3 regions of the Marinococcus salis genome follow, and region 3 is predicted to be linked to each of the others. Evidence: predicted binding sites of a transcription regulator. Region 3 holds the regulator's gene; each other region holds the start of a gene.
What was found. Region 3 encodes LexA, which represses DNA repair genes until DNA is damaged. Its sites were predicted from a motif close to CGAACATATGTTCG; they were not measured.
Positions count from the first base shown of each region.

Region 1 (9,608 bases), on a different contig from region 3:
TGAACGTCTAGAGGAGCTGCTGCCCCGATTTATCGATACGTGGGCACATACCGACAGCCGGCCGAAGGTTCATCTTTCCTCGCCGAAATCGTCTGAGGCCTTTCGCAGCCATGCCGATTACGTGGATCCGGAGTTCAATCTTCCGTTTCTGCAGGCCTTAAAGCAGATCGGCGAGCCCATTGACGGGATGATTGAAGCAAAGCAGAAGGACTACGCGCTTCTGCAGCTCGTCCAGGATCTCGCTTCACGTCGGAATGTAACCCGGACCGGCGGGGCAGAGCTCCAGTGGAAATAAAGAGCTAAAAAAAGAGCCTGGACGCAGGCTCTTTTTTTACCATTCCAATATGATTTTTCCAATGTTTTTATTGTCCTGCATATGGCGGTGCGCATCCGCAATCTGTTCAAATGAAAACACCGTGTCGACAATAGGGCGGATGGAGCCGTCCTCAAGAAGCGGCATTGCGTGCTTCACGAAATCCCTGCTCAGCTCGGCTTTATACTCATCGCTCCGCGGCGTAAGCAGCGTCCCGGTCAGCTGCACGCGCTTCATCAGCAGCTTCATCAGGTTTACGTTTGGCACATTTGCCCCGCCAAGCACGCCAATCAACACCCAGCGCCCGTCGGTTTGAATGCTCTTCAGGTTCTGCTCCCAGTAGGAGGCTCCGACAAAGTCCAAAATTACGTTGACGCCCTGATTGTCAGTAGCTGCAAGCACTTCTTCGTCAAAATTCTGTTCTTTATAGTTAATGCGTACTTCTGCGCCGAGCTTTTGGGTAAATTCCAGCTTTTCCGCTGATCCGGCAGTGGTGAGTACACGGGCTGAGGAAAGCCGGCTGGCCAGTTGAATGGCCGCCGTGCCTACACCGCTCCCGCCGGCATGAATTAGGACGGATTCATCCTGATTCAGGTGCCCGATCCAATAAAGCGTCTGGTAGGCCGTTAAGAACACCTCCGGCACGGCGGCTGCTTCGGCATACGTGAATGCTTCCGGGATTCGCATTACCCGGTCAGCCCGCATGACGGCATACTCCGCGTAGCCGCCGCCATTTACCAGCCCCATTACCCGGTCGCCCGGTGAAAAAGGGTTCTCAGTGCCTGCTTCTTCCACCACGCCTGCCACTTCGATGCCGAGCACCGGATTTTCAATATATCCAGCCTTACCTTCCCGGTTTAAAATATCGGTCCGGTTCACAGCTGCTGCTTTTACCTTGATCAGCACCTCATCCATCTCCGGCTTCGGTGCTTCACGGTCCTGAATCTGCAGTACCTCTGGCCCGCCGGTTTCTGTGGTAATTACTGCCTTCATTGTTATCACTCACTTTTCTTCAGTCTTCGCTTACAGTATTCGCTTCCTTAAAGCACGTGTCAACTCACAAGTTTATCTGTCGGTGCTACAGCTATTTATTACCCGGGAAATTGTTTTTGTAAGATTGATTTTTCGATAATAGCAGCTAATACCTTTATACTGAAAAAAAGGCAAAAGCTGAGGTGCAGACAAATAATGACCAATATCAAAGCATTAAAACAGGACGCATACACATTTTTGGAGCAGTATTACCGGGAAACAGACCAGCCCCTGGAAACATTTCAGGCGCGCTGGCAGGAGGTAGAGCAGGAGATTGAAGCCACCGGACATTATGAACATACGTTCGAAGAGCTATCATTCGGAGCGAAGGTCTCCTGGCGCAACAGCAACCGCTGCATCGGGCGGTTCTTCTGGAAAAGCCTGCAGGTTCTTGACTACCGGAACGTGCGTACTGGAGAGGAGGCGGCTGAAGCGCTCCACCACCATATCCGTTACGCAGAAAACGGCGGGAAAATCATTCCCACGATCTCTGTCTTTCCTTCTGTCAAAAACGGGCTGGAGCGGATGCGCATATGGAACTACCAGCTGATCCGCTACGCCGGCTATGAGCAGGACGGGGAAATCATTGGCGACCCGCAGTCCGCTGCTTTCACAAAATACTGTGAATCACTGGGGTGGAAAGGGGCAGAAACATCATTTGACCTTCTTCCCCTGGTTATTCAGGTAAACGAAGGCGTCCCCCAGTGGTTTCCGTTAAAAGCCGAAGAAGTACTCGAAGTTCCGATTACCCATCCGGATAGCAATGCTTTTTCCACACTCAATTTAAAATGGTATGCCGTGCCGATTGTTTCGGATATGAAAATGGAAATCGGCGGTATCACGTATACGGCCGCCCCGTTTAACGGCTGGTACATGGAAACGGAAATTGGCGCCCGGAACCTCGCAGACGAGGAGCGCTACAATATGCTTCCACGGGTTGCAGATGTGCTTGGCATCGACCGGACGTACGCGGGCAGTTTATGGAAGGACCGGGCGCTTGTCGAGTTGAACCGGGCCGTGCTTCATTCGTACAAAAAAGCAGGCGTCAGCATGGTGGATCATCACACGGCCGCTTCGCAGTTTAAACGATTCGAGCACCAGGAACAAAAAGCGGGCCGGGAAGTAACCGGCGACTGGACATGGCTGATTCCGCCGGTATCCCCTGCTGCTACTCATATTTTTCACAGCTCCTACCGCAATATCATGCACACGCCAAACTTCTTTTACCAGCAGCATCCCTATAAATAATGATCTAAGAAGCAGGCAAAGCCTGCCTGCTTCTTTGTATTTTACGTTTGAATAAATACCCCTTCCGGGAACCCCTATACCAACACCTGATACTAGAAAGGATGATAAAGATGAACGCTGCCCAGAAGGAATGCCTCGAAGCCTGCATCGAATGTATGAAGCAGTGCAATCAATGCTTTAACGACTGCCTGCAGGAGGACGACGTGAAAATGATGGCCGAATGCATACGTCTCGACCGCGAATGTGCAGATATTTGCGCCTTGACGGCTAAAGCCATCCAGTCCAGCAGTCCATTGATGAAGGAGACCGCTCAGTTGTGTGCAGAGGCGTGCAAAGCATGCGGGGATGAATGCGCCAAGCACGACCACCAGCATTGCAAAGACTGCGCAGATGCCTGCTACCGCTGTGAAAAAGCCTGCCGGGAGCTTGCTGCCTCTTAATGCCATACACGCGAAAGCCCTCTCCAAAAACAGAGAGGGCTTCTTTTTTATGAAAATTTAATCGGAACACCGGCTGCTTCAAACAAATCATAGAAGGTTGGACATGTTTTCGACACGCATCCCGGGTCTTCAATATAGATTCCGGGCACCTTCGCTCCCACTAGCGAAAGCGCCATAGCTACCCGGTGATCATCGTACGAATGAAGCGATACGCCGATCGGGGTGCCCGGATATACTTTCAGTCCATCCGAGTATTCATCCACACGGATGCCCATCTTCTGAAGCTCTGTACACGCTGCGTGGATGCGGTCGGATTCATGGTGACGAATATGCTCCACATCCCGGATGGTAATCGGCGCATCAGCAAACGGAGCGAGCGCCGCAACAGTCAACGTCTGATCAGACATTTCCTTCATGCTGAGCTCAAACCCGCCTGACAGCTGTTCCGGGCCTGTAACTTCGATGTAGGTGCTGCCTTTTTCCACATGGCAGCCCATTTTTTCAAACACGTCCACCATACCTATATCCGGCTGGTTCGTGTCCATTGTTAAATTATTAATACGGACCGTTCCGGCTGTCAGCGCTGCCAATGCCATAAAATAACTGGCCGTCGAAGCGTCTGCTTCAAGCGCCATGCTCCGGCCTTGAAAATTCTTTGCCGGCACCTGCATGTCGGTTAAATCCTCATTGTACGTGACCGGGACGCCGAACTGATTCATTAAATCGAGCGTAATGTGCACGTAGGCATGCTGCACAATGTAATCCGGGATTCGGATACGCAGGCCTTCCTGTGTATAAGCGCCCGTCAGCAGCAGGCCGCTGATAAACTGGCTCGATAATTTACCGGAAATGGTTACTTCTTTTCCAGGCAGCCCGCCCGCATGAATTTCAAGCGGATAGAATCCTTTTTTATCTATGTAATGAACGTCTGCCCCGAGCTCCTCAAGGGCTTCCATCAACGGCTCTACTGGTCGTTCGCTCATTCGCTTGCTCGCTTCAACCTTGTAAACGCCGTTTCCGGCTGCTGCAAGCGGGCCTGGAAGAAAACGGGCCGTGGTGCCGGCTGCGCCAATATAGAGCTCGGCTTCCTCCTCGGGCCACCGGCCCCCGCATCCGTGAAGGGTGACCGTATCTCCGTCCACTTCGGATTTCACGCCAAGCGCACGCAGAGCGCCAAGGCACCAGTACGAGTCATCGCTTTTTAAAATTCCGGCCAGCGTGGACGTGCCTTCTGCCAGTGCTGCCATAATCAGCGCCCGGTTTGTAAAGCTTTTACTGCCCGGCACTGTTAAAGAGGTCTGAATCGAGCCGGGCGAAACTGGAGACACGTGCACCTTGTCTACATCCGTTAATGAGGCCCACGGCGAGCGGGCCCGAAAATCTGGTGTACTCATTAAGCATCCGTCCTCTACATCTTTTTCTACATTACACCATGAACCAGTACCGTGCGCAACCAGCGTTTTTTGAAGATCTACACCACACCGGTAAGTGCCGGGCTGACCATAAACCAGAGCAGCAGCACTGCCATAATAATCCAGCCGCTCAGCTTCATCCATCCCGGCTCCCGGCGCGAAAAAGCAATCATGCTCATGAATGCACTGAGCGCAAGCAACAGAATGCCAATCGTCAGCAGCGACCCAAATAACGGCACAAAGGGGCTGTTGTCGGGAAGAGAAAATACGGCAGACACAATGACAGATACAGCAATCAGTCCGACGCCTCCCAGGGAAGACGTTAAGGAAATTCTGCTGAATTTTTTATCCTTCATTTCATTCGCTCCCTTTTGGTTTCTTTTCTTGTCTTCCTTTCCCTTACGCCTATTTCAAAAACGTGCTTTTACGTTTCCACATCCATAATGTCCTGCACGCCTACATACTGGATGCCCCCGCCTGCTTTCATTTTTATTGTTTTATTTAATGCATCAAGATGGAGGATCTTTCCCCTCATTTTTATTTCCGCATAAGGGTCAAACACGTGAAGCGTTACTGTCGAGCCGGACACCAGAGCGTCCTGAAGACGGCGGGAAAACTCTTCAAGCTGCTGCTCATCCCAAACGGGCCTGAACTTCATCCGGTCTTCTTTTTGATGGCGCAGCCACATTTCCCGGTGTTCCGGCAGAATCATCCGGCTGGATTCCCAGCGCATATTCGACCCCGGGGTCAACTTGTTTTCTTTCATCCATAACGCCTCCCTTTGTTTCAGTATACACGAACATTTGTTCTTTTGTGCTTTATCTTTAAAAACAGGAACTTTTCTCTAACAAAAAAGGCCCCCGCTTCAGGAGACCTTCACTGCTTCATACCTTTTCGCTTTGAAAGAACTGCGGCAGATGCTCCCGATGGGCTTCGAGCATGTCATCAAGTATCTGCTTTGCTTTTGTATCAGACGGAACGAGAGGATTAATCGTCATGGCCAGAAGAGCTGTTTCGTAATTTCCCGTTACCGCCGCTTCGGCAGCGACCCGTTCAAACGATTTGATCTGCTGCACCAGTCCGTGGACAGCTACCGGCAGCTCATCAACAGCAATCGGCCTCGGGCCATCTTTGGTAATAACGGAGCTGATTTCCACCGCTGACTCCGCCGGTATACCGGCAACAGCGCCACGATTCCTCGTATTGACTGGCTGAATATCCCGGGTGTCATTATAGATTGAATTGATCAGGCTGCAGGCCGCTTCGCTGTAATAGGCCCCGCCGCGTTGTTCCAGCTGCTCCGGCTTTGTCCGGAGCGTTTCATCAGCATAGAGGGCAAACAGCTCCTCCTCCACCCCCTGGACGACCTCAGCCCGGGTGCCGGTTTCCTCGGCAGCTGCCTGTTCCTCGGCCAGCATTTCTTCTGTTTTATAGTAGTACCGGTGATACGGGCATGGCAGCACCTGCAAAGCCCGGATAAATTCGGGCTCCCACCCGAGTGCCGCAATATTTTTCATGGTGGAAACGTTCGCCGGATCCGCTACTGCTTCGAGCGCCTGCTGCTTTATATCGTTACCATCGAGATAGATATTAAGTCCGTAAACCATATGGTTCAGTCCGGCAAAATCAATACGTACACGGTCGCCGTCTACTCCAAGCGCTTCAGCCACTCCCATCTGCATTCCCACCGGGACGTTGCAGAGGCCGACAATGCGTTCATGGTTCGTATAGCGCAGCACCGCTTCTGTCACCATGCCAGCCGGATTCGTAAAGTTCACAAGCCACGCATCCGGGCACAGCCGCTCGATGTCATGCACAATGTCAATAATAACTGGAATGGTCCGCAGTCCTTTAAACAGCCCGCCCGGCCCGTTCGTCTCCTGGCCGATCACGCCGTAGGAAAGCGGGATCCGCTCATCCTTCGCCCGGGCTTCAAGCATGCCAACCCGAAACTGAGTGGTGACAAAGTCCGCGCCCGGCAGCGCTTCCTCCCGGCTGTAGGAAAGGTGCACGGTCATATCGATACCCGCTTCAGCTGCCATACGCTGGGCGAGTTTTCCTACGATCTCCAGCTTTTCTTTTCCTTCCGGAATATCCACGAGCCACAGCTCTTTCACCGGCAGTTCGTGATGCCTTTTAATAAATCCCTCCACGAGCTCAGGCGTATAGCTCGAGCCCCCGCCGATCGTTACAATCTTAATACCTTTCTTCATTGTCTCGCTCCTTTTTTCTGCGTGTTTTTATACAGACCAGGCCGCCTGCGGATAGACAGACGGCCCGTAATGCTATTTTTCAAATCCGTTGTTTTTGTGTACATCAGTGATCCAGTAGGCACTCTTTTTCGGCGTACGCTCCTGCGTGTCGATATTGACGGAAAAATAGCCGTAGCGGTTTTTGTAGGCATTCATCCACGACCAGTTGTCGATAAACGACCAGAGATGGTACCCTTTAGCGTTAGCGCCTTCTTCGATGGCCCGGTGCAGCCATTCAAGATGGTCCTGGATGAACTCAATACGGTAATCGTCCTGAATCATGCCGTTTTCCATAAAACGGGCCTCGTCCTGAATCATGCCGTTTTCCATAAAACGGGCCTCGTCCTGGACCCCCATCCCGTTTTCAGAAATGAACGACGGAATATTTCCGTAGTTATCACGGAGATTGATCATAATGTCGTATACACCCTTCGGATAAATCTCCCATCCACGATAAGGGTTCATTTTCCGGCCAGGCATTTCGTAGTGGTCAAAAAACCATTCGGGTAGTATCGGAGCACCCGGGTTCGGCAGGTTTTCCTTCGCTTTGACCCGGCGCGGCTGGTAATAGTTCACACCCAGCAGGTCGACTTTCCCCTCTTTAATCAGTTCTTTGTCTCCACTCTCGGTATCCGGAAGCACTCCGTGCTCTCCGAGCAGGTCAATCAGCTCCTGAGGATACTCCCCGAGCACTGTGGGATCGAGAAAGCTCCGGTTAAAAAATAAATCGGCAATCCGGGAAGCCTTCAGATCTGCCGGATGGCTGCTTCTTGGATAGGAAGGCGTCAGGTTCAAAATAACGCCGATTTCCCCGCCGGTTCGGTCTTTTTCACGAAAAGCCTTCACCGCAAACACGTGAGAGAGAAGCGTATGATAGCCCACCTGGGCCGCCCGCTTCATGTCGACCACGTTAGGATAGTGAAAGTCGTACATGTAGCCGCCCTCCACCGGAACAATCGGTTCATTGTGGGTAAACCACTTTTTTACCCGGTCGCCGAACAGATCAAAGCAGATGCTGGCGTAACGGCCAAAGTGTTCCGCTACAGCTCTGTTTTCCCAGCCGCCCATCTCCTGCATCGCCATCGGCATATCAAAATGATATAAACAGACAAACGGTTCTACGCCCTTGTCGATCATTTCGTCGATAACGTTGTTATAAAAGTCGACCGCTTCCTGATTCACTTCTCCGGAGCCGTCCGGGATCAGCCGGGACCAGGAGATCGACAGGCGAAAGGAATTAAAATGAATGTTCTTCATCCGGGCGATGTCGTCCTTGTACTGATGATAAAAATCGGATGTGGTGCCAGGGCCCACCCCGTCAAAAAAGCGATTCGGCTCTTCGTCAAACCACTGGTCCCAAATATTCTTTCCTTTGCCGCCTTCCTTCGCGGCGCCTTCAATCTGCGTGGCGGATGTGGCCGCCCCCCACCAGAATCCTTTTGGAAACGTGAACTGTTCTGCCATGGTTAGTACCTCCTAGAATAATCGTTCCTGTATGTTTATCACAAAAAGCAGGGCCCCGGCTTTTCTCTTTCTGCCGGGTCCCCAGGATACTTAACGCGTACGGTAGACTTCTACAATCTCTTCCGCCAGGTCTCGGACCGTCATGGAGGTCATCAAATGATCCTGCGAGTGAATCAGCATGACGTTGACGGAAAAATCCTCACCGCTTGCTTCTTTCGTGAGCAGGTTGGTCTGGTAGGAATGTGCTTTCCCGAGCTCTTCCCCTGCTTCCTTGATCAGTTCTTCTGCACGGTCGAAATTGCCGGCCTTTGCTTCCTGGATCGCTTCCATGGCGTTTGCTTTGCCGTTGCCAGCGTATAATATAATTTGAAACGCCGTTTCTGTTAACGCTTCCATAGTTTCCACTCCTATCCTGATTTAACCGCTTTTTTGCTTGTTGTCTGCATTTGTCGTTTCTTTTTCTGCTTCTACTTCGTTCCGGAAATACTGGCGGTCCAGAATCCGAAGGAACGGGAACCAGATGATAAACACCACGGCCAGGTTAAACAGCTGCAGCACAGCTCCCTGCCAGGCGTTTCCAGTAGCTAGAAATCCACTTAAGAAAATCGGGGTGGTCCATGGAACGATGATACCTGCCGGCTTTGGCACCAGGCCGATCGACATCGTTACATACGTTATGACTGCAATAACGACCGGAGCTACCAGCCACGGGATTAATATTAACGGATTCATGATGATCGGCAGACCGAAAATAATCGGTTCATTGACGTTAAAGAACCCTGGAGGGCCGCCGACTTTGCCGAGCTGTTTCGCCTGTTTACTGCGGGCGAGCATAAACAGCCAGAGCACAATCGCAAGCGTCATCCCGGAACCGCCCATCCCTACAATAAAGGTATCAATGAACTGTTTGGTGACCACGTTTGGCAGTTCTTCTCCTGCCTGGAAGGCACTCAAGTTCTGTTCATTCAGCGCATACCAGATTGGGTCGAACACAGAGTTAACCAGAATCTGCCCGTGCAGGCCGAAAAACCAGAAGATCTGGATCATCAGAACAGCAATGATCGTCGCCGGGAGTCCGCTGCCAAGCGCGGTTAACGGCTCCTGCAAAACGGTATAAATAAAGTTCTGGGCAGAATCAAACGGGGTAAGGCTGAACAAAATACGGATAGCGAGAAAAACTGATAAGGTCAGAGCGATAGGAATCAGCGCACTGAACGATCTTGACACTGCCTCCGGAACCCCGGCCGGCATTTTAATCGTCAAGTTTTTTTGTACGAAGTAGCGGTACAGCTCAGCCGCGAGGAACGCGGTCAGTATGCCAACAAACATGCCTTCGGCTCCGAGGGTGGATGTTGGTATAACCCCTTCTACACCCTCGAAGGTCTGCGGTGTTAGTATGATAAAACCAGCAAGGGCTACAACCCCGCCGTAAAGTGCTTCCACGCCG
Region 1 covers NZ_JBQOJB010000007.1:114,421-124,028, reverse strand. The annotation lists gene uvsE (UV DNA damage repair endonuclease UvsE) at 1-295, shown strand, start outside; gene ACTTK6_RS08700 (NAD(P)H-quinone oxidoreductase) at 332-1,306, opposite strand; gene ACTTK6_RS08695 (nitric oxide synthase oxygenase) at 1,502-2,593, shown strand; gene ACTTK6_RS08690 (four-helix bundle copper-binding protein) at 2,704-3,033, shown strand; gene aroA (3-phosphoshikimate 1-carboxyvinyltransferase) at 3,081-4,427, opposite strand; gene ACTTK6_RS08680 (DUF3995 domain-containing protein) at 4,505-4,801, opposite strand; gene ACTTK6_RS08675 (YolD-like family protein) at 4,870-5,211, opposite strand; gene ACTTK6_RS08670 (6-phospho-beta-glucosidase) at 5,330-6,658, opposite strand; gene ACTTK6_RS08665 (glycoside hydrolase family 1 protein) at 6,731-8,161, opposite strand; gene ACTTK6_RS08660 (PTS lactose/cellobiose transporter subunit IIA) at 8,252-8,557, opposite strand; gene celB (PTS cellobiose transporter subunit IIC) at 8,579-9,608, opposite strand, start outside.
Region 1: the regulator LexA is predicted to act here: its motif matches at 5,242-5,255, upstream of ACTTK6_RS08675 (YolD-like family protein).

Region 2 (9,608 bases), on a different contig from region 3:
CAGCTGTTTGGTGAGCCGGTCGACCGCCTCCTGGCCCTGGATTGTGCGCCCTCGGGCCGGCAGGTGGATCGACAGCCGGATTTCAAGATGATCCTTCGACAGCTTCACGGCTGTCCGGTCGATCATTTCCTGGCCGGGGCCGTCGATAATGATGCCCGGCTTGCCCTTCTGCTTGTGGAGCTCCTCCTGCATGGCAAGGGCGAAAAAGTCGATGGCCGCCACCCGGCGCGCGTCGCTTTCTTCAACCTCCGGGCCGAGCTCGAGCGCTTTTCTCGAAAGTGTCACCCGGGCACGGGAGGGACTGGCAAACGGGTCCGCCTGCACGTGGTCCATGTGCAGCCGGAAGTCCGAAAACTCATGCGTGCCTTTAATATCGTTGTAGGCTTTGTAGCCCTTGCGGTCGATGCGTTTCAGCGTTTGAATCAATTGTTTCATTGGTATGCTCCTCTCATCGTATGCCGGCATACAAAAAGACGCCGCGGGGACGTCTCGTTGTACCACCGGCTGGTGATATGTATGGAATTGCCGGCAGCGCCCGGGCGCTGCCGGAGGCGGCGGGGGACGTTTACCTCGGCTCAATAATCAATTTTATCGCCGTACGTTCCTCGCCGTCAATTTCAATATCGGTAAAAGCGGGAATGCAGACCAGGTCAATGCCGCTCGGCGCCACAAACCCTCTGGCGATGGCTATCGCCTTGATGGACTGATTAATGGCGCCGGCTCCGATCGCCTGAATTTCCGCGGCTCCCTTTTCACGAATAACTCCGGCCAAGGCACCTGCGACAGAATTTGGAGTGGATTTAGCGGATACTTTTAATACTTCCATTTCTAGTACCTCCCTGCGTAGGATCAATGATAACGCCATTGTATTAGTCATAATTCATGAAAGAAGGGGCAGATTCCTGCTTTTTTCTAAATATTCTTTTTTTACTCGAAAAAAGGGTGGGCTTCGTCGATACGGATGCGTTCGATTGTGGTCGCTTTTCCGGTTTTCGGATCCGCTTTCACAAAGACTCCATTTAACTGTTCCCGCCCTTCGGCCACTTCAAACTTGGTAGGAAGATTTGTCTGAAACTTTCGTATGATGGCCTCGCGCTCCATGCCGAGAATGCCGTCGCTCGGCCCGGTCATTCCTGCGTCACACAGAAAGGCGGTCCCGCCGTCGAGAATCCGGTCGTCGGCCGTCTGTACGTGGGTGTGGGTCCCGACCACCGCGCTCACCCGTCCGCTTAAAAACCAGCCCATCGCCTGCTTTTCGCTCGTTGTTTCCGCGTGAAAGTCTACAAAGATGAAGCTCGTGCGCGCTGAGGCCTCTGTGACAAGCTCATCCGCCTTCTGGAACGGGTCGTCGTTCGGATTACCCATAAATGTGCGGCCGATCAGGTTGATCACCGCCACTTCCTGGTCATTGATGCGCAGGTACTTGATTCCCTCACCAGGCACGCCTGCCGGGTAGTTGGCCGGCCGGATCATCATCTCGGCGTCATCAATAAATTCGAAAATGTTTTTGTTGTCCCACGTATGGTTCCCCATCGTAATGACCTGCGCCCCAGCTTCGAGCAGCTGCTTGTAGATCTTTTCGGTAATGCCTTTGCCGTGCGCCGCGTTTTCGCCGTTCATGATCGTGACGGTTGGCTGGTACCTGCGCTTCAGGCGCGGCAGGTACTCCTCCACCATTTTCCGCCCCGGCGAACCGACGATGTCGCCAATAAATAAAAATTTCATGTCTGTGACTTCCTTTCTTCGCGTGTGTACGCATAAAAAAATAAAGCGGTGGCGATCACCGCTTTATTTCGCATAATCTACTGCCCGGGTTTCCCGTATCACCGTTACGCGGATATGGCCCGGATAATCCAGTTCACTTTCGATCCGTTTTGTGATATCTCTTGCCAGCTGCGGTGCCAGCTGATCGTCCACCACATCCGGTTTCACCATGATCCGTACCTCGCGTCCGGCTTGAATGGCGAAGGTTTTCTCGACCCCTTTGAAGGATTCCGAAATTTCTTCGAGCCGTTCCAGGCGGCGGATGTACGTTTCAAGCGTTTCCCTGCGTGCTCCCGGCCGTGCTGCGGACAGCGCGTCTGCGGCAGCGACGAGCGACGCAATCACCGAGGTGGCCTCGGTATCCCCGTGGTGGGAAGCAATACTGTTGATGACGACCTCGTGCTCTTTGTATTTCTTACCAAGCTCGACGCCGATTTCCACGTGGCTGCCTTCGACTTCATGATCGATGGCCTTCCCGAGGTCATGAAGCAGTCCGGCGCGGCGGGCCAGCTGTTCGTCCTCACCGAGCTCGGCGGCCATCAGCGCAGTCAAATGCGCGACTTCCATCGAATGCTTCAGCACATTCTGGCCGTAGCTTGTCCGGAAGTGAAGGCGTCCGAGAATCTTCATGAGATCCGGATGCAGCCCGTGAATACCCATTTCAAACGTTGCTTCCTCGCCGTATTCGCGGATAAATTCATCCACTTCCCGGCGTGCCTTTTCGACCATTTCTTCGATGCGTGCCGGATGAATGCGGCCGTCCTGCACGAGGCGTTCAAGCGCAATGCGCGCCACCTCGCGGCGAATCGGATCGAAACCGGAGAGAATGACAGCTTCCGGGGTATCATCAATGATAAGATCAATACCGGTTAACGTTTCAAGCGCCCGGATGTTGCGTCCTTCCCGGCCGATGATCCGCCCCTTCATTTCATCGTTTGGCAGGTTCACCACAGACACCGTCGTTTCGGCGACATGGTCAGCAGCACAGCGCTGCAGGGCCAGGGATAAAATATTCTTCGCTTTTTTGTTGGCTTCCTGTTTGGCTTCTTCTGTGCGTTCTTTGATCAGAAGCGCCGTTTCGTGTTCCATTTCCTGTTCGGTTTCGCGGCGGATCATCTCTCTCGCATCCTCCCGCGACATGCCGGAAACACGTTCAAGTTCCTCCTGCTGTTTGGCGAGAATCTCCTCCACTTTGCTGTTATTTTCCTCAACCTGTTGTTGTTTTTCGTAGAGAGACTCCTCTCTGCGCTCCAAGGATTCTTCCTTTTTGTCCAACGTCTCACTTTTTCGGTCAAGGGTCTCTTCTTTCTGCATCAAGCGGTTTTCTTGTTTTTGAACTTCATTTCTTCGTTCATTCAGAGTACTCTCTGCTTCTGCCCGAATTTGATGTGCTTCGTCTTTAGCTTCCAACCGCGATTCTTTTAAGATTGTCTCTGCCTGCCGCTCAGCTTCTTTCACAATCTGGCCGGCTTCGTGCTCGGCGCTTTTGAATTTCGCTTCGGCAATCGCTTTTCGGACAAAATATCCAATCAAACCAACTATCAATGCACCGATAACAAGCAAAATGGAGATGATTGCAGTGTTCATACATGTCACCTCCTCTTGCTATCTGATTGTTCACTTTCGGTTGTTGCGAAAGTTGCATTGATGATTCTTTTTCGTGTCCGCATTGTTCTGCTTGCGAATAAATACGCTCATCGAAGTGCGGAACAAAACAAACGTTCCACTTCTTTATTGTATCTTTACCGTAAGACGCTGTCAAGAAAGCTCAATGGCAGGAATCCCTGTTTTTATAGGGATTGACACCGCTTTCCTCCATCTCCCGCCCTCCGTTTGCTCCGTGCTGGCGGCACAAAGGCCGCAGATTTTTAACTCCCCGGCCGCTTTTTCCACACAAAAAGGCGCCGGAATCCCGGCGCCCTGGCAGTGCTTTAACGGTTCGTATCTGCTGTTTCTTCTTCTTCGGCAAGCAGGCTGGATTCATGCGGAGCTTCTGGTTCTTCCTCCGCCTCGTCCGGTTCGGCCTGAATGTCATCAAGCTTGTAGTGGTCGCGGATTTTCCGTTCAATCGCTGCGGCCGTGGCTTCATTTTCTTTCAGGAACTGCTTCGAGTTCTCCCGCCCCTGACCAAGGCGTTCGCCTTCATAGGAGTACCAGGCACCGCTCTTGAGCACAATATCGAGCTCGGCGCCGATATCAAGGATCGAGCCTTCCCGCGAGATGCCTTCGCCGTACATGATATCTACTTCTGCCTGGCGGAATGGCGGTGCTACTTTGTTTTTCACCACTTTGATTCTCGTTTTGTTACCGACCATTTCGTTGCCCTGCTTGAGGGTTTCCGCCCGGCGCACTTCAAGCCGCACCGAGGAGTAGAATTTCAGCGCACGGCCGCCGGGAGTCGTTTCCGGGCTGCCGAACATGACGCCGACTTTCTCACGGATCTGGTTGATAAACATCGCGATCGCGTTCGATTTACTGATCGCCCCGGAAAGCTTACGCAGTGCCTGGGACATTAAACGCGCCTGGAGGCCGACGTGGCTGTCGCCCATTTCGCCTTCAATTTCCGCTTTAGGTACGAGTGCTGCGACGGAATCAATAACGAGAATGTCAATGGCACCGCTTCGTACGAGGGCTTCAGCAATTTCAAGCGCCTGCTCGCCGGTGTCGGGCTGGGAAAGGATCAGTTCATCGATGTTGACGCCAAGCGCCCGCGCATAGCTCGGGTCGAGGGCGTGCTCCGCGTCGATAAATGCCGCCGTGCCGCCGTCGCGCTGGGCAGCGGCGATCGAATGCAGGGCAACTGTCGTTTTACCGGAGGATTCCGGCCCGTAAATTTCCACGACACGTCCGCGCGGATAACCGCCGACCCCGAGGGCAATATCTACGGCGAGGGCGCCGGAGGAAATGGTGGAAATGCGGCGGTCGGTCTGGTCTCCAAGTTTCATGATCGACCCTTTGCCAAACTGTTTTTCGATGCGGCTCAGTGCTTGATCCAATGCGGCTTTTCTTTCGCTCATCTTATCTCTCCTTCAAGGATATATACTATTAAACGGACACCCTCTTCCCCACGAAGAGCATATCCATACATGCCTGCTGTTATTCAGGAAGCGTCCCCGCTGTTTTCCTGCTTTCTATATTATATCTTTTTTTGTTCGATTTGCCAACAGATATGCGAACATTTATTCGTGTTTTATTTCCCGATTTCTCCATCAAAGGCACGAGGTTAAAAAAGCTCTTCAACGGCGGCTGCCGCTGAAGAGCGAACGGATTACTGGGACTGGCGCTGCGTGTTCCGGCTCGGACGGGCCGGGCGCGGCTTCGCCGGCTCGAGGTTCACGCGCGTGCCGTTGATGCGAGCGTGCCGAAGGGCTTCGTACACAAACGGAGCGCTGTCCTGAGGTACTTCCACAAAAGTAAACTTGTCAAAAATATCAATTTTGCCGATCGATTTGCCGGGAATGCCGACAGCGTTCGAAATTTCTTCGATTAATATTTTCGGCGTCATGTTCACATTGCGGCCGACATTGATAAAGAATCTTGTCATGCCGCGGGCGCCGCCGGTTTCACCAAAGCTGTAGCTTTCATCGGATTCGCCGACGGTGGAGGCGAAGTTCAGCTTCATTAATGCCCGGACGACGTCCTTCGGATCGTACTCGGTAAGCAGTTCCTCAGTGATGTCATTGAACAGACCAAGCTCCGACTCCTCTTCCATTTGGGAGGCAATCTGACGCTTCCATGCTTCCTGCTGCTTCTCCACCACTTCTTCGATGGTCGGCACCCGGTGCGACGGGATATACATCTTGATTTCCGACTCGATCGAACGCAGATGCTTCATTTCGCGCGGCGTTACAAGCGTCAGCGCTTCGCCTTTGCGTCCGGCTCTGCCTGTACGGCCGATGCGGTGCACGTAGCTTTCCGGGTCCTGCGGAATGTCGTAGTTGATCACGTGGGTGACGTTCTGTACGTCAATGCCGCGCGCCGCGACGTCTGTCGCCACCAGGAATTCAATCGACGCGTCGCGGAATTTCTTCATAACCGCATCGCGGTGCTGCTGGGTGAGGTCGCCGTGCAGGCCGTCTGCGAGGTAGCCTCTTGCCTGCAGAATTTCCGTCAGGTCGGCTACGCCCTTTTTCGTCCGGCAGAAAATAATGCCGAGGTCCGGGTCGCGTGCGTCAAGAATCCGGCAGAGAGAGTCCTGCTTGTTGCGCTCGAGCACTTTAAAGTACGACTGCTCGATGTTTGGTGCCGTCACTTCGCTTTTGTTGATGGAGACCGTGACCGGGTCCACCATATATTTTTTCGACAGCTTGCGGATTGCCGGCGGCATCGTCGCTGAAAACAGCAGCGTCTGCCGGTCGACGTTCACCTGTTTCAGGATCGCCTCAATGTCCTCCACAAAGCCCATGTCGAGCATTTCGTCCGCTTCGTCGAGCACGACGGTATTTACTTTGTCGAGGTGCAGCGTTTTGCGGCGCAGATGATCCTGCACCCGCCCCGGCGTACCAATCACAATCTGCACGCCCTGCTTGAGCGCTTTAATCTGGTGCCCGATCGACTGGCCCCCGTAAATCGGCAGCGAACGGACATTTAAATGCTTGGAGAGCTTCTGGATTTCCGAGGAAACCTGAATGGCAAGCTCGCGGGTCGGAGTAATGATAATCGACTGCACGTGCGGCTCTTCGGTTACCTTATTTAAAATCGGTATGCCAAACGCTGCTGTTTTACCGGTACCGGTTTGTGCCTGTCCGATCAAATCCTTCTGTTCAAGAGCATCGGGAATTGCTTTTTCCTGTACCGGGGACGGCTCTTCAAAGCCCATTTCCCGTACAGCCTGTTTAATTTCGTCTTTCATTTGAAAATCATTGAATGTTGTCATTTTCTACCACCTTTTCTTTCCATAACAATCGGCACCCTTCATATAAAGCCATAAAGCGGACACGATCCCTGGTGCCGGCGATGTGAATTTGCTTTGAGATCGTTCCGTGCGGACCGGACACCCCGATCCAGACAAGCCCGGGCTCTTTACCTTCATCGCAGTCCGGCCCGGCGACACCGGTAAATGAAATACCAATGTCGGTATTGAATTTTTCTTTCACCTTTTCGGCCATCGCTTCTGCACAGGCGGCACTCACGGCGCCATCTTGTTCGAGAAGCGGCCGGTCAATGCCAAGAATGTGCTGCTTGGCCGCTTTGGAATACGTCGTGACGGACCCCTGAAATACGCTTGACGCCCCCGGCACGTCCACGATGGATTTTGCAAACCAGCCGCCGGTCAGGCTTTCCGCTGAAGCGATCGTCTGGGAGCGCTCTTTCAGCACATTCACCGTATGGTTAAAGACCGAATCGTCATCGTAGCCGTAAAAATGCTCCCCGACGCGCCTTTGCACCTGTTCTTCCACGCCTGCGATCATCTGCAGCGCTTCATCTGCAGTCGCAGCCGCCGCCGTCAGCCGGAGCGTGACTTCCCCGTCCCCGGCCAGCGGAGCAATCGTCGGGTTCGTCTGGGCTTCAATCAAATCCTGCAGCTCCTCTTCAAGCGAGGATTCCCCGATGCCGTAAAAACGGAGCACCCGGGACGACACAAGCCTGCCGCTTCCGGCAAGTGCTGCCACGTAAGGCTCGACGTCATACTTGTACATGGACTTCATTTCCCGGGGAGGCCCCGGTATTAAAATGTAATGCGTGCCGCCTTCTTCAACCGCCATGCCGCACGCCATGCCGTTCTGGTTAAAAAATACCGTGCTGTTTTCAGCGTAGTGTGCCTGGCGCATATTGGACGCCGGCATCGCCCGGCCCGTCCGGTTGTAGTAATCTTTGATTTTTTGCGCTGACGCTTCGTGCACGAGCAGCTTCCGGCCGGTAAAGTCTGCTATCACGTCTTTGGTAATATCGTCCTGCGTCGGCCCCAGGCCGCCGGTCAGTATGACGATATCCGCCCGTTCGGAGGCTTCTCCGACGGCTTCTTGCATCCGGGCTTCGTTATCCCCCACCACGGTGTGGCGGTACACATTCACCCCGAGAGAAGCTAGTTCCTTTGATAAATACTGGCCGTTTGTGTTGGCAATCTGGCCCAGCAAGAGCTCTGTCCCTACTGCGATAATTTCAGCATTCATTACACGTTCCTCCGATACACCTTACATCGTCTTCATAATCACAGCGCGGTTTTTCCAGAAATAATCGACGCCGGATATGATGGTTAAAATAACAGCGATCCACATAAGCACGTCGCCTGCCGGAATGCCGGCATAGGAAAATGGAAAGTGGTGAAGCAAGAGCACCACAATAGCAACCATTTGGAATGTGGTTTTCCATTTCCCAAGTCCGCTTGCCGCAATGACGTTCCCTTCTCCCGCAGCCACCAGCCGGATGCCGGTGACCGCAAATTCGCGGCTCAAAATAATGATCGCCATCCAGGACGCCAGCATAGAAATGTCAATCAGCACAAGCAGGGCGGCCGTGACAAGCAGCTTGTCCGCAAGCGGGTCCAAAAACTTGCCAAACGAAGTCACCAGCTTGTACTTTCTTGCAATATAACCGTCGAGCCAGTCGGAAACGGCTGCGATCGCAAAGATGACCGCTCCGATGAAATGATGCACCGGCAGCCCGGCGTTTCCTATCGACCATGTGCCAAACGGAAAAGGCACCAGGACAGCGATAACGAATAGCGGAATCATCAGCACCCGGGCGATCGTAATTTTATTAGGTAAGTTCATAGCGTCCTCCTACTTGCAAATCGTGCTGTTCCGTCCACATTCCAGTCTTTCATATTGTATCACATATCTTTTTTTCTCATGGAACAAAACGCACAATTTGTTTATGGCAAAGCAAAGCCTTCGTTCTGAAACGCTCAGAAGCGAAGGCCGGATTTATTCTTCTGGCACTGCCGTAAATGTAATTCTCTGGTGGGTGCCGTCCGAAGGGTAGGAAAATTCCCGGCCGTTAACGGCCAGCTCCATATTGTTTGTGTTGCCGACGTTGACGGTAATCTCTTCTTCTTCATACGTTTCCTCAAGTTCATCACCGGCTGACTGGCTAGAGAACATGTCGAGCATGTCGCCTTCTGCATTCGTCACATCCACGTAGGAGTCTCCACTGAAATTCATCGTCAGCTCGAACGTTTCCGCCCCGATCACATCATACGAGGCGTTGTCTCCTTCAGCGGACGTTTCTTCCAGCTGCACATCGGCACCGCCGTTCTCTTCTTCGTCAGTGTTTTCGTTTTCTTCCCCGCCCGCTTCTTCGTTTTCCTCCGGGGCGTTTTCTGCACTGCCTGCGTTCTCTTCTGCGCTGCCTTCATCGTCGCTGCCTGCGCCCGACTCAAATTGCACACCGGTGCCCTCATCGCTCTGCTGCTGTTGAGTCTGCGTATCGCTGTTCACATTTTGAAATAACAGCCAGATGCCTGCCCCGATAATTAAAAGAAAAATAAGCGCAAACACAAAGGGCAGGAAGGATGTTTTTTTCTGTTTCTGCTGCTGGCGCGGCTGCTGATTTCTGCTGCGCGTCTGCTTCCGTGACGTCCGCGACGGCATCGCGGCCGGCTGCTGTTTCGGTGCCGGCAGTTCACCGCCGTACTGCCGGAAAATGTCCTCGGCATTCAGGCCGAGCGCTTCGGCGTAGCTGCGGATGAACGCCCGGGTATAAAATGCTCCCGGCAGCGCTCCGTAATCGCCTTTTTCAATTGCCTGTAAATACCTTCGTTGAATTTTCGTGCGCTGCTGCATCAGCTCGAGGCTTGCCCCCTGGCGCTCGCGTTCCCCGCGAAGGTATGGTCCTAATTCTGCCATAACGGCTCACCTGCCCCTTTAACTAATATCAAAGGATGAAAACCCCGAGTCCACCGT
Region 2 covers NZ_JBQOJB010000004.1:20,545-30,152, forward strand. The annotation lists gene ACTTK6_RS04970 (ABC-ATPase domain-containing protein) at 1-501, opposite strand, end outside; gene ACTTK6_RS04975 (stage V sporulation protein S) at 566-826, opposite strand; gene ACTTK6_RS04980 (TIGR00282 family metallophosphoesterase) at 928-1,725, opposite strand; gene rny (ribonuclease Y) at 1,789-3,351, opposite strand; gene recA (recombinase RecA) at 3,696-4,781, opposite strand; gene ACTTK6_RS04995 (DEAD/DEAH box helicase) at 5,033-6,640, opposite strand; gene ACTTK6_RS05000 (competence/damage-inducible protein A) at 6,624-7,877, opposite strand; gene pgsA (CDP-diacylglycerol--glycerol-3-phosphate 3-phosphatidyltransferase) at 7,899-8,477, opposite strand; gene ACTTK6_RS05010 (helix-turn-helix domain-containing protein) at 8,631-9,551, opposite strand; gene ACTTK6_RS05015 (DUF3388 domain-containing protein) at 9,570-9,608, opposite strand, start outside.
Region 2: the regulator LexA is predicted to act here: its motif matches at 4,937-4,950, upstream of recA (recombinase RecA).

Region 3 (9,608 bases):
CTCTGGTGGAGTACGAAGGCAAGGGCAAAGCCTCCAAAACCGATAACGAAGAAGCAGAAGGAAATATTGTCATCAAAGGCCAGGGGAAAATTAGCAAATACTAATAAGCATCCCGGCCGGGGTGCTTTTTCAATGGCAAAAATGGCAGCCCGCCTCTGGCGCCTGAGTATGAAAGGAGGAATTTTTTATGGACACGTATTATGAGCATCCCGAATACCGCCCGTTTTTCCCGAATGCGCTGAACGCTTCACATTCCATAGAGATACTGGATTTCGACGGCCTGGCGCTGCTTATACAGATGACCGACGAGGCGGTGGAATCACCGCACCGCCCGGACGCGGACGATATGCTGCACTGGCTGTGGGACATCGGCATCGATTATTTGGAAAACAATAATCCTGGCGACCGCCAGCGGATGGTTATTACAGAAGCAGATATGGAAAACGGGACGTTGATTACTTCCTACGAAAATCTTTTGAAGGAATTTGAGGACAACGGGTACTGATCAGCGGTTAAAAAACCTTATAGGAGGCAACTATGTCATTTCATAATTCAATAGGGAAAAATATCAGGATCGCGCTTGCGGATATAGCGAAGGAAGACAAAGTGCTGAACCTGATTCTTCCTCCTAAAAGCATGGAAAAATTTATTATCGTAAAAATAGATTCCATTGATGAAATGGGAGTATGGATCGAGCACGAAATAGAAGCCGAGCTTGATGAAAATGATGACGGAGAAAAGCTGCTGCAGACCCAGCGCGAGAAAAAGTTCGTCCGTGCAAAATTCCTGATCAAGTGGCACTACATCGAAGGCGCCTATGCCCCGCTCGATGATGACGTTAACAGCAAAATGAAATTTCTGCGATAAAAGGAGGAGCCGCACATGGACAACTGGATTCACCAATTATCAAGCACCGCACGGCAGAACAAAAAAAACGCGTCGACGGTGGAGGAAGAAAAGCAGATGGAAAGCATACGTGACTGCTCGGAGCAGCTGAGAGGCATGTTTGATGAATTGATGGGCACCATCAACGGCCGGTCGGATTTAAAAGTGGAAAAGGTTAAAGGCCACAAGCATGTGAAATATTTTTACGGGGTTTCCGAGCTCATTGTTGAGTCCGGCGACATTTTCACCCGCAAAGGTTTTTTGGAAATGAGCTTTAAAATCCGCATTAATGACTCTGCCTACAACGTCAGTGACGTCCGGCCCCGCAGCGCTTATTTGAAAGATTTAAATTCATGCAGGTGGGAAACAGAAACAGGCACGGCATTTGATGAAGAACAAGTGTCGCTTTTATTTAAGCAGGCACTGCTTCCTTATATTGAAGAATAAAAACAACAGTAGCAGCCGATATATTTCGGCTGTTTTTTTGTGTTATTAAATTGTCGCTTTTGATTTGTGTTTAAAAATATACAATAATAAACAGTCATTAATGTTTCAAATTTAATACACTACAATAATTTCCGAAGCCCGTGACAGGTTAAAAAGAATCATAAAATAAAATTCATAAATTGAAAAATAATAGTACTTTATTACTTGAAATTGGAGTATTATTAAAGAGAGGGGGAAGAACGATGGCTGTCGTGTATGTTAACCGTCACGTTCGTTATGTTCAGGTATTGTTAAGCGATGAAGGCAGTCTATTGCACTGTTTGACGTGGGAAACCGATGAGGGAGTGGTGTTTGACGTACATGCGCTCGACGACAGCTCGTTTTCCCCAAAGTATGACCGGATTTATGTGCCCTTCGACCAGAAAACAATGACTCTCCATGGAAACACGTATATTTTGTATTAGCCGTAGTTTGTATCCAGGCGCCAAATAGCTGAAACTAAACAATTTTTACTGGTGTTTTATTTTATATACACATTGGTGTATTGAATATGTTGATGATTTGTTGCTTGTGTAGTTTGAAGAATGTTTTATTTTTAAGACAATGCATGGTTGTTGCTTTACGGATACGGATTATCTATTGGAACAGGGATTGTCTGCGGATGGTGATGGCTGCCTGGCATTTCCTATGCAAGGGGGTGCAGGAGTGTTATGCTTTGGGCGGGACAGAAGTTGAAAGGAGCTTGTGTTATCTCTCAATTTTCGTATGTAATCGATGAACAAGGTAACGAAGTATTCGTAGGGACGGAAAAAGACATTAAGGAAATGTTTCCGGACAGGGAGAAACATATTTTTAACACCGAAGAAGAACTGCTGGGCGGTATACGTAATTTCCGGGAAAATGAACGGATTATATCCGTGGTGAGCAATCTCCCGGTGCTGAATGAACACTGGAAGGATAAGGACAATATGTAAAACAGGTTTGCTTTTTACTGGGCAGCTTTTGGACGGGCCTGTGATTACCCGGGCTCGGGCCGGACTTTTTGATAAAGTCCGGTTTTTTTATTGATACGGGCGTTTAAAAGCCCGGGCGTAGTATAATGAGACGAGCACCTCCCATTTTTGTTAGAGAGGAAGATGTTTATGAAAAAGAAAAGAAATTCTGCCTGGCTGCTGCTGCCGCTACTGCTTCTGCAGGCCTGGTGGCTTTACCGGGAAGCGGAAAAACAGGGAAAAGCCAAATGGAAGTGGAGCCTGTGGGGGTTAACCCAGTTTCCGGTGCCGGCGGTTGCTTTTTATATTGTTCACAAGTGGAAAGAGTGAGCCGGGTGCTTCTAGTTGATGGTTTTAAACCGGCATCCAGGTGTAATAGCATAGTAGGAAGCGAGAAAAATGATGGACCGGCAGCACCTATTAGAGTGAAGGGGCGACAAACATGAAACAGGAAACGCAGGAAATTAACGAAATTATATTGGACGAATCGGCACTGCAGTTTGAATCGGCATACTTGTATCTGGAAACATCTGATCCCGATCGAATCGGAGAAAGTGCCTGGACAATCGCCATTTATAATGTCGAGCAGCAATTTTCCGAGGAATTTACCGGCCGAGACAGCATCAGCATCCGGATCAAAACTGAAGAAGCTGAGTACCAGGGGCTCGTTCAATTTAAGAATATCGAAGGCAGCGATAAGAAGCACTGCCACCTGGACGGCCTTGACGAACTGGTGCAGGTGTAACTTATGCCTGGAACGAGGGCGGCAGCTGGGGCTGCCGTTCGTTTTTTATATAGCTGGCCTCCCGATGGACGTTTAATACGCGTAAAATAGGGGATTATAGCTGTGAAAAGAGGATCGATGATTGGAAAGGAGAGAAAAACATGAGTCCAAGAAAAGAAGCGATGGCCCAGCTGGCCGGAAGAGTGGAACGCGGAGAAATTGGAGCGGAATGGTCGCCGGTGGATGAAATCGAGCAGGATCGTTTCCAGGAGCTTGTCGAGCACGGCTACGTCACGTACGCCGACGCTTCCGGGGAAAAGGAAGAGGCGGTCTACAGCGGCATTGCCATCACAAAAGAAGGCCGGGAGCTGTTTGAAGAATATAAGCGCCAGGTAGATGAATAACATGAACGTATCCGGCGGACGGTGTTAAACCACCCGCCTTTTTTCATAGACGCTGGTGAACGCGAAGAAATTTGAAGATTGAACCACCGCCTGGCACGGGAATGGAAGCAGACAGAAACCATAAAACCCAGGAGGATGCGATGCCGACATTAACGCTGGAATCTATTAAAACAGTTACTACAAATGAAGTAATTCATATAAACGATGGCAAGCTCTACGCAGGAGAAGGACCGTTGGAGCGCTGGACAGTGTCCATTATGGACTGTGAAAACAAAGAATTTTTCTATCAGGCATTCAACAGCGCTTCTCCCGCGCTGGATTTGTTTTTCCGGACCGGGGAAGGCTTTCATTTTGGCGGCCAGGTGTACATCACCCGGGCGGATGAGGAAAATATAGAGCTTGAAGGAAGCAGCGCGCTTCAGGAACAGTCTTAATTCCTTCATTAAAAATCGGATCTAAGGAGGATGACTATGCCACAGGAACCGGATTTTTCCCGGGAAGGCTGGAAAGGCTACCGGGTACGCCCGCTCCATTTTGCCGGTGAATCGCTCGAAGTGTATCACGAAACAGAACTGGCTCTGCTCGTCCAGGTGACTACCTCGGCGATGGCAGCAGAAGCAAGTTTAAAGGAAGAAAACGTGCCGGAATGGTTATGGGAGATCGGTATCGATTATCTGACCAGCAAACAGCCGGAGGAAAGAAAACGTCTGGTAATAACTGTGCAGGACGTCACGGACGGCGAAGTAAACAAAGCGTATGAGAATTTACTACGGGATTTTGAAGCACCCTCGATCTGAGAGGGTGCTTTTTGCTTCTATTATATAGAAGAAACAAGGGGGAGCACTGGCAGAAAGAGCCGCAGGAGGAGCTTTTCGCTCGCGGACAGGGAAATTCTTTCAGAAAAAACGGGCAGGTGGCTTCTCGAACGGAAAAAACTGTGGTATAAATAAGTGGAGGGGGTGGATGACAGTGGCTTTAGTGGAATTCAAATGCAGAACGCAGCCGCAGGTGACGTACAGCAGTGACGGTCATGAAATTCATTACAAGGTGATTGAATACGCCGACGGCTATGAAGTGGTGCTTCATTCGATGAGTGATTTTCAGCCGGCCGATGAAAAACTGCTGTTTCATCAGGGAAGTCAGGTCATTCACGCCAAAGAGCATACTTACGTATTAGACACCTGTGATTGTGTATACAGCGGGGAGTCCGATGAAACGATCGATCACTCGATCTGTCACAAACCATATTCTAAATCCATGTAGCGGTTAAACGGAGCTTTCCTTCCCGGGAGGCTCTTTTTTGTGGTAGACGCTTGCGCGCATACAGGCTCATATTTGTAATCATTCCGGAAAAGAGAAAGGGGCATACACATGCTGCATTTTGAAAAAAAGGACCTGCACAATTTAAACCACGCGGAGGCGCCGTACGTCTCCATTTACCAGTACGGAAAAACGGATATCAGCAGCCATCCCTCCGACAGCAGCCGCGTGGGACTGTCCAAGCAGGGTATGATGAAGCTGGTGAACTACTGGATCCAGGAAGGCAACCTTGATGATAACGACAAACAGCAGATTAAAGAATGGCTTGACGAGTAACCTCCGGAAGGCGCGGCAGTGAAATTTCGGGTTTAGCAGGAAGGGCGCCGGGAAAAGGAATCACAATTCACCAATCGAAAAACGAGCTTCGGGCACAGCTCAGTGCTGAAGTCGTTAAAGGGGGGAATCGTGATGGCACGCCTGCTTGACTTTTACCAGGGACCGTATGAAGGGAGCCCGGGAGAGTCGGAACATTTCAATGGACCGGTGCTCCACATTTTTGAGCGCGGCCAGCTGCTGCTGTCGATGCAGATTACGGCAGAAGCGCTCCAGAAAAATGAGCTCAGCGTAGACATGATGACGGTGTATGAGTGGCTCTGGCACCGGGGGCTTGAATTTATTGAACGGGAAAACATTACGGCAGCCACGGTGGTAATAATAACCGACCGGGATATCGAAAAGGATGAAATCATTACGGATTACCGGACGCTTGCTTTTCGGAGATAGAACAAAACAGGGCGCCTGCATTCAGTGCAGGCGCCCTGTTTTATGGGATTAAAAGATGGTGCGGAAAACGCCGGTGACTCTGCCGAGTATCGTACAGTTTTCTAAAATAATTGGATCCATGGTGGCATTTTCAGGCTGCAGCCGGATAAAGTTTTCTTCTTTATAGAACCGCTTAACCGTCGCTTCCATTTCGTCTGTCATTGCAACAATGATATCGCCATTATCTGCGGTCTGCTGTTTTTGGACAACGACAAGGTCCCCGTCAAAAATCCCGGCTTCAATCATGCTGTCACCCTGGATGGTAAGCATGTAGACCTGCTCCTCATCGGTCACCATCCGCTCCGGAAGAGGAATGTATTCTTCAACATTTTCCACCGCAGTAATAGGCTCCCCGGCCGTGACTTTACCGATGACCGGAACATACACGGCTTTGCTTTCGTGAATCGGCTCGCTGCCCTGTTCTTCAAGCTCAAGTACTTCAATCGCCCGTGGCTTTGTCGGGTCGCGGCGGATTAGATTTTTGTTTTCAAGGCGGGCGAGGTGCCCGTGAACCGTGGAACTCGAAGCGAGTCCGACAGCTTCCCCGATCTCCCGTACCGAAGGCGGATAGCCTTTTTCTTTTACTTCTTCTTTTATATAATCAAGAATTTGCTGCTGGCGCTTGGATAGCTTCATCTCCGCACCTCCTTTTGAGGAATTTTTCTGAATAAAGTATAGCATGAGGGGAACAAAAACGCAAACACCCGTTCTAATATTTTTGTTGACGGGAACAGGCATTCTGGTATACTGGATGAATATAAGAACATACATTCTCATTCAGGGGGGAACGCACACATGAATAAACTAAAAACTTTTACTTCCACGGACTGGACCATGCTTGCCTTGTTTGCATTTGCGCTTATGTTTCTGGTATATTCAGCGGACGCTTCAATCACTCCGGAAACGCTGGACGGCACGGATACAGACCGGCCGGCAGAAATCGTCCATGAAGAACAGCATCCGGTTTTAAAAGACAGGTTAGTCTACCAGGAAGAGCCGTGGGAACGGACAGTGACATTTGACGCTCCCGAACAGTAAAACCCGAACGGAAAGGACCGCAAAGACATGAAAACATGCATTATCTATGCCCGGGTAAGTACGGAAAAAGAAGAACAGCAGTCCTCGCTTGCCAGGCAGCAGGAAGAGCTGGAGGCTCTTGCGGCCGCGAATGGCTGGGCTGTGCAGCAGGTCATTACCGAACAGGAAAGCAGCTATTCGGTGGAACGGGACGGGCTTCTCCGCGTGTTTGAGCTTCTTGATGATACCGAAGCGGATACGCTGTTAATCACGGACGATACGCGGCTTGGACGTGGAAATGCCAAAATCGCCGTGCTTCACGAACTGCAGAAACGGGGGACGTTCATCTATACGGTAAAAGAGGACGGAGAGCTCGAAATTGCGGATACTGACCATATGATTATGGATATTTTGTCCATCGTCGAAGAACACCAGCGCCGGCTGCATAATTTCAAAATTAAGCGGGGGATGCAGCGGGCGGTGGAAAACGGCTATCATCCGGAGGAAAACTTCGGACTGAACCGGAGCGGCGGGCGAAAGAAAAAAGAAGTGCCCATTGAAGAAATTGTTAAACTGAAGCAGCGGGAGCTGACGTTTAAAGATATTGCCTCTACGCTCCGCGGCCTCGGCTACGATATTTCCAAAGCGACGGTGCACCGCCGTTATAAAGAACACGAAAAGCAGGCGGCGGAAACAGAGCAGCAGTGATTTATTTGCGGGAGCGCCAGGTTTTTAATATAATGAATAAGGAACGCACAATTTAAGGGAGGCAACTTATGCTTTCGAAAGAAAAAATTGACCGCATTAATGAGTTGGCCAAACGTCAGAAATCGACAGGGCTGACAGCGGAAGAAGAAGAGGAACAGCACGCGCTGCGCCAAGAATATTTAAGCAAATTCCGTTCTTCATTCAAAAACCAGCTCGAAAACGTCAAAGTGGTGGACGAAGAAGGCACGGATGTCACTCCGAACAAGCTTGAACGTGTGAAACGACGGAACCGCAGCTTCCGGCATTAAGAAAAGGAGGCCTGGTCTTGAAAAAGAGCAGGCCTTTTGATTTTGTTCTTTCTCCGCTAACCCGCTTGTGTAATCGTTTTAAAACCTTTATCATAAAAACGTACATGTACACGGAACCCCCTGCTGAGCCACTTGAGTGGCACGGGTTTCCATAAAAATACATACTGTGGAGGGACATATGCATGGCAATTAGCACAGAACAATTAGCAATCAACACGATCCGGACGTTGTCCATCGAAAGCATCGAAAAAGCCCAGTCGGGCCACCCGGGGCTTCCGATGGGCGCCGCGCCGATGGCATACGCACTCTGGACCAAATCCATGAACCATAATCCGGGCAACCCGTCCTGGTTTAACCGTGACCGCTTCGTGCTGTCGGCCGGCCACGGATCGATGCTTCTATACAGCATGCTGCACTTGAGCGGCTACGACCTGTCGCTCGACGAACTCAAGCACTTCCGCCAGTGGGGAAGCAAAACACCGGGGCATCCGGAATACGGCCACACCCCGGGCGTGGAAGCAACGACCGGCCCGCTCGGGCAGGGACTGGCCATGGGCACCGGCATGGCGATGGCCGAACGCCACCTGGCGGCCAAGTACAACACGGACGATCACGCCGTGGTGGACCATTTCACGTACGTGCTCTGCGGCGACGGCGACCTGATGGAGGGCGTGTCCTCCGAATCGGCGTCGCTGGCCGGCCACCTGCAGCTTGGCAACCTGGTGGTGCTGTATGACTCCAACGACGTGTCGCTCGACGGCGCCCTGAACCAGTCGTTTTCGGAAAACGTGCTGCAGCGCTACGAGGCGTACGGCTGGCATACCATCCTGATCGAAGACGGCAACGACGTGGCGGCCCTCGAGGCAGCGATTGAAGAAGCCAAGCAGTCCCCGAAACCGTCCATGATCGAAGTGAAAACCGTGATCGGGTACGGGGCGCCGAACAAAGGCGGCACGAACGCGGCCCACGGCGCGCCGATCGGCGATGAGGAATACAACCTGGTGAAAGAAGCCTACCAGTGGGACTACGACGCGTTCCATGTCCCGCCGGAAGTGACCGAGCTGTTTGCGGAAGTGAAAGCCTCCGGCGCGAAAGCGGAACAGGAATGGAACGAGCTGTTCGCCTCCTACAAAGAGGCCAATCCGGAACTGGGCAGCGAACTCGAGCAGGCGATCGCCGGCGGGCTCCCGGACGGATGGGACGCGAAGCTGCCGGTCTTCACCGATGAAAAAGCAGCGACCCGGGCTGCGTCGGGCGATGTGCTGCAGGAAGTAGCGGCCGCGGTGCCGTCCCTGTTCGGCGGATCGGCGGACCTGGCCGGCTCCAACAAAACGCTGATCAAAGCGGAGAACGATTTCAGCCGCTACGACTACACCGGGCGCAACATCTGGTTCGGCGTCCGGGAATTCGCGATGGCCGCCGCCGTGAACGGCATCCAGCTGCACGGCGGTTTGAAGCCCTTCGGCTCGACGTTTCTCGTGTTCTCCGATTACCTGCGGCCGGCCCTGCGCCTGAGCGCGCTCATGGAGCTTCCGCTCACGCACGTGTTCACCCACGACAGCATCGCGGTCGGCGAAGACGGCCCGACCCACGAGCCGGTGGAACAGCTGGCCGCGCTCCGGGCAATTCCGAACCTGAACGTGATCCGGCCGGCGGACGGCAACGAAACGGTCGCGGCCTGGCGCGTGGCGATGGAGAGCGAAACCACGCCAACGGCGCTGGTGCTGACCCGCCAGGGCGTGCCAACGCTCGAAGACACGAAGGACAAAGCGGTGGAAGGCGTGCGCCAGGGAGCGTACGTGATCGGCGAACAGGCCGAGCACCCGGACCTGCTGCTCGTCGCTTCCGGCTCCGAGGTGTCGCTCGCGGTGGACGCGAAAGCCCGGCTGCAGGACGACGGCTGGACGGTGAATGTCGTCAGCATGCCGAACTTCCACGCCTTCGACCATCAGTCCGAGGACTACCGCCGCTCGGTGCTGCCGGACGGCGTGCCGGCGATGGCCGTGGAAATGGGCTCCTCCTTCGGCTGGTACAAGTACGT
Region 3 covers NZ_JBQOJB010000002.1:140,818-150,425, reverse strand. The annotation lists gene ACTTK6_RS02540 (hypothetical protein) at 1-104, shown strand, start outside; gene ACTTK6_RS02535 (hypothetical protein) at 188-505, shown strand; gene ACTTK6_RS02530 (hypothetical protein) at 538-867, shown strand; gene ACTTK6_RS02525 (hypothetical protein) at 883-1,332, shown strand; gene ACTTK6_RS02520 (hypothetical protein) at 1,575-1,796, shown strand; gene ACTTK6_RS02515 (hypothetical protein) at 2,064-2,306, shown strand; gene ACTTK6_RS02510 (hypothetical protein) at 2,475-2,654, shown strand; gene ACTTK6_RS02505 (hypothetical protein) at 2,767-3,069, shown strand; gene ACTTK6_RS02500 (hypothetical protein) at 3,210-3,452, shown strand; gene ACTTK6_RS02495 (hypothetical protein) at 3,593-3,886, shown strand; gene ACTTK6_RS02490 (hypothetical protein) at 3,923-4,249, shown strand; gene ACTTK6_RS02485 (hypothetical protein) at 4,416-4,715, shown strand; gene ACTTK6_RS02480 (hypothetical protein) at 4,824-5,048, shown strand; gene ACTTK6_RS02475 (hypothetical protein) at 5,178-5,495, shown strand; gene lexA (transcriptional repressor LexA) at 5,544-6,170, opposite strand; gene ACTTK6_RS02465 (hypothetical protein) at 6,330-6,572, shown strand; gene ACTTK6_RS02460 (YneB family resolvase-like protein) at 6,600-7,259, shown strand; gene ACTTK6_RS02455 (DUF896 domain-containing protein) at 7,328-7,567, shown strand; gene tkt (transketolase) at 7,750-9,608, shown strand, end outside.